One region of the Enterobacter cloacae complex sp. HYC080_NIDB genome, then DNA from elsewhere that is predicted to be linked to it. Evidence: predicted binding sites of a transcription regulator. Region 1 holds the regulator's gene; each other region holds the start of a gene.

Evidence for each region. The regulator PurR, encoded in region 1, represses purine synthesis genes. The targets are predictions, from matches to a motif close to CANGCAAACGTTTGCNTG.
Region 2: O1723_RS16785 (nucleoside-specific channel-forming protein Tsx) is a predicted target of PurR. The motif match lies at 1,150-1,167, and genes of this name have one in related genera.
Region 3: purE (5-(carboxyamino)imidazole ribonucleotide mutase) is a predicted target of PurR. The motif match lies at 1,319-1,336, and genes of this name have one in related genera.

Annotation. Positions count from the first base shown of each region.
Region 1 covers NZ_CP114212.1:2,551,557-2,553,823, reverse strand. The annotation lists gene punR (DNA-binding transcriptional activator PunR) at 1-864, shown strand, start outside; gene purR (HTH-type transcriptional repressor PurR) at 882-1,907, opposite strand; gene cydH (cytochrome bd-I oxidase subunit CydH) at 2,205-2,267, shown strand, end outside.
Region 2 covers NZ_CP114212.1:3,515,037-3,517,303, reverse strand. The annotation lists gene O1723_RS16785 (nucleoside-specific channel-forming protein Tsx) at 127-1,011, opposite strand; gene O1723_RS16780 (SadB/YajI family lipoprotein) at 1,282-1,821, opposite strand; gene nrdR (transcriptional regulator NrdR) at 1,974-2,267, shown strand, end outside.
Region 3 covers NZ_CP114212.1:3,414,315-3,416,581, reverse strand. The annotation lists gene purK (5-(carboxyamino)imidazole ribonucleotide synthase) at 1-742, opposite strand, end outside; gene purE (5-(carboxyamino)imidazole ribonucleotide mutase) at 739-1,248, opposite strand; gene O1723_RS16300 (YdgH/BhsA/McbA-like domain containing protein) at 1,419-1,628, opposite strand; gene lpxH (UDP-2,3-diacylglucosamine diphosphatase) at 1,765-2,267, opposite strand, start outside.

The sequences.
Region 1 (2,267 bases):
GGCAGCTTTAGCGGTGCAGCGCAGGAGCTGCACCGCGTCCCGTCGGCAATCAGCTATACGGTGCGTCAGCTAGAAGAGTGGCTGGCCGTTCCGCTGTTTGAACGGCGACATCGTGATGTGGAATTAACGCCTGCCGGGGCGTGGTTTTTGAAAGAAGGGCGTTCTGTTATCAAAAAAATGCAGATCACCCGCGAACAGTGTCAGCAGATCGCTAACGGCTGGCGGGGGCATCTTTCCATCGCGGTCGATAATATCGTGAAGCCGGAGCGCACCCGGCAAATGATCGTCGATTTCTATCGTCATTTTTCTGACGTTGAGTTGCGTGTTTCGCAGGAAGTGTTCAACGGCGTGTGGGACGCGCTGTCGGACGGCAGGGTAGAAATGGCGATTGGGGCGACGCAGGCGATTCCGGTTGGGGGACGCTACGCCTTTCGCGATATGGGGATGCTGAGCTGGAAATGCGTAGTGGCACGCGATCATCCCCTGGCGGCCATGGAGGGGCCGTTAAGCGACGATACCCTGCGTAACTGGCCGTCGCTGGTGCTGGAGGACACCTCCCGCTCGCTGCCCAAGCGTATCACCTGGCTGCTGGATAACCAGCGTCGCGTGGTCGCCCCGGACTGGGAATCGTCGGCGACCTGCCTCAGTGCAGGGCTGTGCGTCGCGATGGTGCCCGTTCATTTTGCGCGCCCGAGAATCGACACCGGCGAGTGGGTTGAACTGACGCTGGAGAATCCGTTCCCGGATGCGGCTTGCTGCCTGACCTGGCAACAAAATGATGTTTCACCTGCTATGGCCTGGCTGCTGGATTATCTGGGGGACAGCGAAACGCTTAACCGGGAATGGTTACGGGAGCCAGTGTGACTGGCTCCGTAAAGCGATTAACGACGGTAGTCGCGGAACGGACCATCCGCAACGGAACGGCGTTCGATGAGGCGCGGGTGGACTTCAATGGACTGCGACTCTTCACGTTTGTTGACGATCCTGTCGAGCAGCATGTTGAAGGCCGTTTCACCCAGCGAATCTTTCGGCTGGTGAATGGTGGTCAGCGCAGGGGTAAAGAAGCGTGCGTTGCGCACGTTGTCATAGCCGATCACGGAAATGTCCTGCGGGACGCGCAGACCCAGCTCATCGGCCGCACAGAGCGCGCCCATCGCCATGATGTCGCCCCCGCAGAAAACGGCGGTAGGACGATGTTGCTGGGAGACAATCTGCTGCATCGCGCGGTAGCCTGATTCCGGCTCAAAGTCACCCTGTACGATCCAGTTTTCTGGCACGGTGATCAGCGCTTCTTCCATTGCTTTCATAAAGCCAGCCAGACGACCTGCACCGGTGTTACGCTCAAGCGGACCCGGGATCACGCCAATCTCACGATGACCGCGTTCGATCAAATAACGGCCCGCCATATAGCCGCCTTCAAAGGCGTTGTCGATAACGGAATCCGTGAAATCCGCACGGGCTTCACCCCAGTCCATCACCACCATCGGGATATGTCGATACTCTTCAAGCATCGACAGTACGGATTCCGGGTACTCGGAACACATCACCAGCAGGCCATCCACGCGCTTCTGCGCCATCATGGAGAGATAGGCTCGCTGTTTTTCAATGCTGTTCCACGCGTTGCCCAGAATCAGGGTATAGCCTTTCTGGAAGCAGTTTTTCTCTACCGCCTCAATGATCTCAGCAAAATAGGCCGCTTCGCTGCTGGTCGCCAGCAGACCAATCGATTTGGTGTGATTCACCTTGAGGCTGCGCGCAACCGCACTTGGCGAGTAGTGCAGCTCTTTGATTGCTGCCCAGACGGCGTTGCGCGTCTCTTCCGCCACAAAGCGGGTTTTGTTAATTACATGTGATACGGTTGTAGTGGAAACGTTTGCGCGTTTTGCTACGTCTTTAATTGTTGCCATTAAATGTCACTCCAGACCATATCCTAAACTCCTGAAATACTTGAAGGTAAACGTTTGCCTTCTCTCACCCTTATCACGCAATTTTAGATTGCGGTACGCCAGGAAAACGACACGGGACGTCAGGAGGGGGTCAATGGCCGGTACGCTAATAAATTTAGCGTGGAATTTTGTCCTATCTTGATGAAAAGGGGAAGAGGTAAAGTGGTTATCAGCTTAAATCCGGGAAGATTTTTGACGTAAACTGTGCAAAAATGAGCAAGCTCACTTTTCGTGGGGGGATTAAAAGGAGAAAAATTGATGAGTTCCGATCTGAAGTTTTCGCTGTTCACCACCATCGTTGTGCTGGCGCTGATTGTGGCG
Region 2 (2,267 bases), 960 kb from region 1:
GGCTTTTTTGCCCGGCGGCGAGGTAAAAGCAAAACGGCAACGTATGTTGCCGTTTTTAGTATTTGTTCCCTCTCCCTGTGGGAGAGGGGCAGGGTGAGGGCATCAGCCCGCACAGTCCCGCACGGGTTAGAAGTTGTAACCCACGACCAGGTAACCACCCCAACCGGTAGAACGAACGCTGAAATCGCCGTTGCCGAAGTTCAGGCTGGCATCGTCGTTCCACTGACCACCGTTGTGCCAGTAACGCGCAACCACGGAATAGTGCCAGTGATCGTAGTTCAGCGCCAGGATGTGGCTGGACGCGATAGAATCATTGGTACGTGCTTTCTTACCGTTCAGATCGCGGAAGTCGTTATCGCCCAGGTCTGAGCCCCAGTCAAAGTTGGTGAAGCCGATATAGCTCAGGTTGCCGCCCCACAGCTGAGTGATTGGCACAAAGTATTTCACTTTGAAACGGTAGCCGTCCCACTCGTTTTCGTTTGCCGCACCGTAGTTCTGCCACTGGTACTTAGCATATACGTTCAGGGACAGGCTCATTGGCAGGCCAGTATCGATGTCCGTACCCAGACCCATGTACCAGGTGCTCTGACGACCGGACTTGTTGCGGCCCATATCGTAGATGTAGTTGTTTGCGAAGTACCACTCTTTGAACGGACCAAAGCTCAGATCGGTACCGGTCAGCTTATCGATGGAGAAGCGTGGTTCGATTTCCATAAACAGCGGAGAACCGTGGTTCCAGATACCTTTTGCATCGGTGTTACCGCCGAAGAAGACCGGAGCATCCATGTAGCCGTAGAAATCAAACCAGTCTTTCTTGGCAAATGCTTCGTATTCCAGGTAGGTATCGTTGCGGATCTGTGGTCCGAAACGGGTGTGATAGCTACCAACCACGTTAACGCTCTGGTGCCACCAGTCGGAGAGATATTGTGGTTTGTCGTTTTCCGCTGCGTTAACAGTGAAAGAGGAGGACAGTGCCAGCACGGCGCCAGCTGCGAGTAATGTTTTTTTCATAATCATGCCACTGATTGAAATTCCCTTCCGGGAGTGAAAAATGCGCGAATTGCGTTTCTAAATATTTCGTGTTTCTGCGGAGCCTATTATAGGAATCCTTGCTCACAAAAATATGTGTTGTTTCACATATCTCTCACACGCGTAATCGATTGCGTTCACGTTTGCGTACTTTAAACGGCCGGGATTGTAGCGGCAATCATTTATGTTGCCAATCCATACGAAATGTAAATGTTAGCGGAGTGACATTTCACTCCGCTCAGAAGGAAGGGTTTACTGCGCGGCGGGTTGGATGTCGTGAATGCGGATAAAGCCTAACTGTTCTGGCGTAAGGCCGCTTAACTGCAGCGGAATATCCACATCACTGGGCGCTAAAACGCTGGCCGGGGCGGTGAAGAGCTGGTTCTTCACGTTCACTTCCTGGTAATTCTCCGTCGTGCCCTGGATCTGTCCCCACTCAACGGTGCTGCTAAAAGCGGGCAGCGGATCGTTGGATTCTCCCTGAATGCGCAATGTTGCGCGCGTACCATCTGCATTCGCTGCCACATTGACCAGCGACATTTTCAGCGTGCCAATCTGGCTATTCAGCCGCGCAGGTGTGTTCGCGCCAGGCAGCAGGTATACCCCGCTGCTGGATTTGGCGTTCAGCGCGTTTTGCTGGGTGATCTTCACCGTTTCTTTGTTCAGTTTGTCCATCGCCGTATTAAGTGTATTCACACTCTGTTTCATCTGACGGACTTCGGTTTGCTGTGCACAGGCACTGAGGGTGAAGAGGCTCCCCACCAGTAAAATTCTCAGGTAACGTCTTGTCATAGCGTTTATTTCCTTGAAATAACGGATCTCCCTAATGGTAGCCAGCAACGTGCCGTCAGACATAGATCCTTTGTCTCAAAAAGCTCTTCCTTTGTTGTCAGGCCAGATCAGGGTAAAATGAAACTCAGTTAACCGGATAACAGGGATACCGTATGCATTGCCCATTCTGCTCCGCTGTGGATACCAAAGTCATCGACTCGCGTCTTGTAGGCGAAGGGTCATCCGTACGCCGTCGTCGGCAGTGTCTGGTGTGCAACGAGCGTTTTACGACCTTTGAGGTTGCTGAGCTGGTAATGCCGCGCGTGGTAAAAAGTAACGATGTGCGCGAGCCGTTTAACGAAGAGAAGCTGCGTAGCGGGATGCTGAAGGCCCTGGAAAAACGTCCCGTCAGCGCGGATGACGTCGAAATGGCGTTAAACCACATAAAATCTTATCTTCGTGGTCTG
Region 3 (2,267 bases), 860 kb from region 1:
GGCCGCTGTTATGCACGCGCGGCGCCAGCTCGTTGATCAGCAGGCCGGATGGGGTAACAAAACACTCCATCGCCATCACGCCCACGTAACCCAGCTCGTGCATTATGGCTGAGAGCATGTCTTCCGCCTGCGCCTGCTGGTCGGCATTTGCCTGAGGGAAGGCGACGCTGGTGCGCAGAATGCCGTCCTGATGCAGGTTATGCGTCAGCGGATAAAAGACGGTGTGTCCGTCATGCCCGCGTGCGCCAACCAGGGACACTTCGCCGCTAAAGTTGATGCCCTGCTCAACGATACACTCGCCGTAGCAGTCGTCCGGCAGCTCCGCGGTTTCGTGCGCACGCAGACGCCACTGGCCGCGGCCGTCGTAGCCGCCGACGCGGCGCTTCACGATCGCCAGCTCGCCCAGCATCGCGAACACGTCATTCCACTCGCCTTTATCGGACAACAGCTGCCACGGCGCGGTCGCCAGACCGAGCTTGTCGAACAGCTGCTTTTGCGTCAGACGGTCGGCAATGATCGGAAACACGTCGCGGTTAACGAAGGCGTTATGGCGGGCCAGCTCGCGGGTCAGCGCGGTTTCCGGCCAGCGTTCGATCTCGGCGGTGATCACGCTCTGGTGGAACGGTACCGCTTCCGGTTCGGCATCCAGCCCGACAGGCCAGACGGCAATACCCAGCGGTTCACCGGCCTGGCGCAGCATGCGGCCTAACTGGCCGTTACCGAGGACGCAAACCTGCTTCATGCCGCACCCCGCGGGTCTGGATTATCCAGCACCTCATCGGTCTGGGCTTTACGCCACTCCGCCAGACGCTGGTGTAATGCTTTATCGTGCGTCGCAAGAATTTGCGCCGCCAGCAGGGCGGCATTAGCCGCACCCGCTTTACCAATCGCCAGTGTGCCGACAGGGATACCGCGCGGCATCTGGACGATGGAGTAGAGGCTATCCACACCGCTTAACGCGGCGCTTTGGACCGGGACACCGAGAACCGGTACCAGGGTTTTAGCGGCAATCATGCCGGGCAGATGTGCTGCGCCGCCCGCACCGGCAATGATCACCTCATAGCCATTCTCTTCGGCGCTTTCGGCGAAGCTGAACAGTTTGTCCGGTGTACGGTGCGCGGAGACCACTTCAACGTGGTGCGGAACATTCAGGATTTCAAAGATTTCGGCGGCGAACTGCATGGTAGCCCAGTCGCTTTTGGACCCCATCACGATGGCGACACGCGCCGGATTATTGCGGGAAGACATGCGTCTTAAAACTCCTGTGGTGCGAAACACACTGCTTTCGAGGGCACAGAGAATAGCATGTTATACGGGCAAGGAAAACGGTTGCGCGGTTAAATCTTGAGCCGTTGTAGGCCGTAAGGCATAACAAAACAGACCGCATCTGGCGGTCTGTTTTCGTCGATGGGCAATCATTATTTAGTCAGTTCTGCCGTCATGTGTACGCGGTTGTTGAACTGGGCGCTCGTGATTTTGTAAGACGCGCCTTGTTCAGCAGCCTGCGCGGCAATTTTCGCTTCTGCACGGTCAAGGGTAGAGGCGGTTGCGCTCACACTTTGAGCGAAAGAACCGAAAGAAACCAGGGAAAGAGCGGCAACTGCAACGAAAGTTTTGATGGATTTCATGGTCGTATTCCTTAAGTATTTTATCTGTGATAGGGCGTGTTGCCCTGATGTGATAAATAATAGGCCGACCACGGGCTGATTAAAATCGAAACAATTTGCCGATATTGTTCAAAAAAATAGAATGATAGTGTGAGGGTTAAAACGGAAACGCAATCAGCTCAACACCCTCAGGCGTCACTTTGACCATGGAACCTTCGCTGTGCCAGGCACCCAGTACGACGCGATGGGCCGGTTCGCCGTTGGCAAGAAGGGAATGAACGTCAGGGCGGTGGGTATGACCGTGGATTAACCACTGAACCCCATGTTTTTCCATTACGCTCACTACGGCCTGCGGATTGACGTCCATGATGGTCATGGATTTACTGCTGTTAGCGGCTTTACTGCCCGCACGCATTCTGGCTGCGATGCGTTTACGGACAAAGAGCGGCAGGGCAAGAAACAGCGTCTGGATCCAGGGGGTGTGAACTTTGGCGCGAAACGCCTGATAGCCGGTATCGTCCGTGCAGAGCGTATCGCCGTGCATAATCAGCAGCCTGCGGCCATAGAGGTCGAGCACCTGTTCTTCCGGCAGCAGCGTCATGCCGCTTTCGCGGGCGTAGCGCTTGCCGAGCAGAAAATCACGGTTGCCGTGAATGAAAT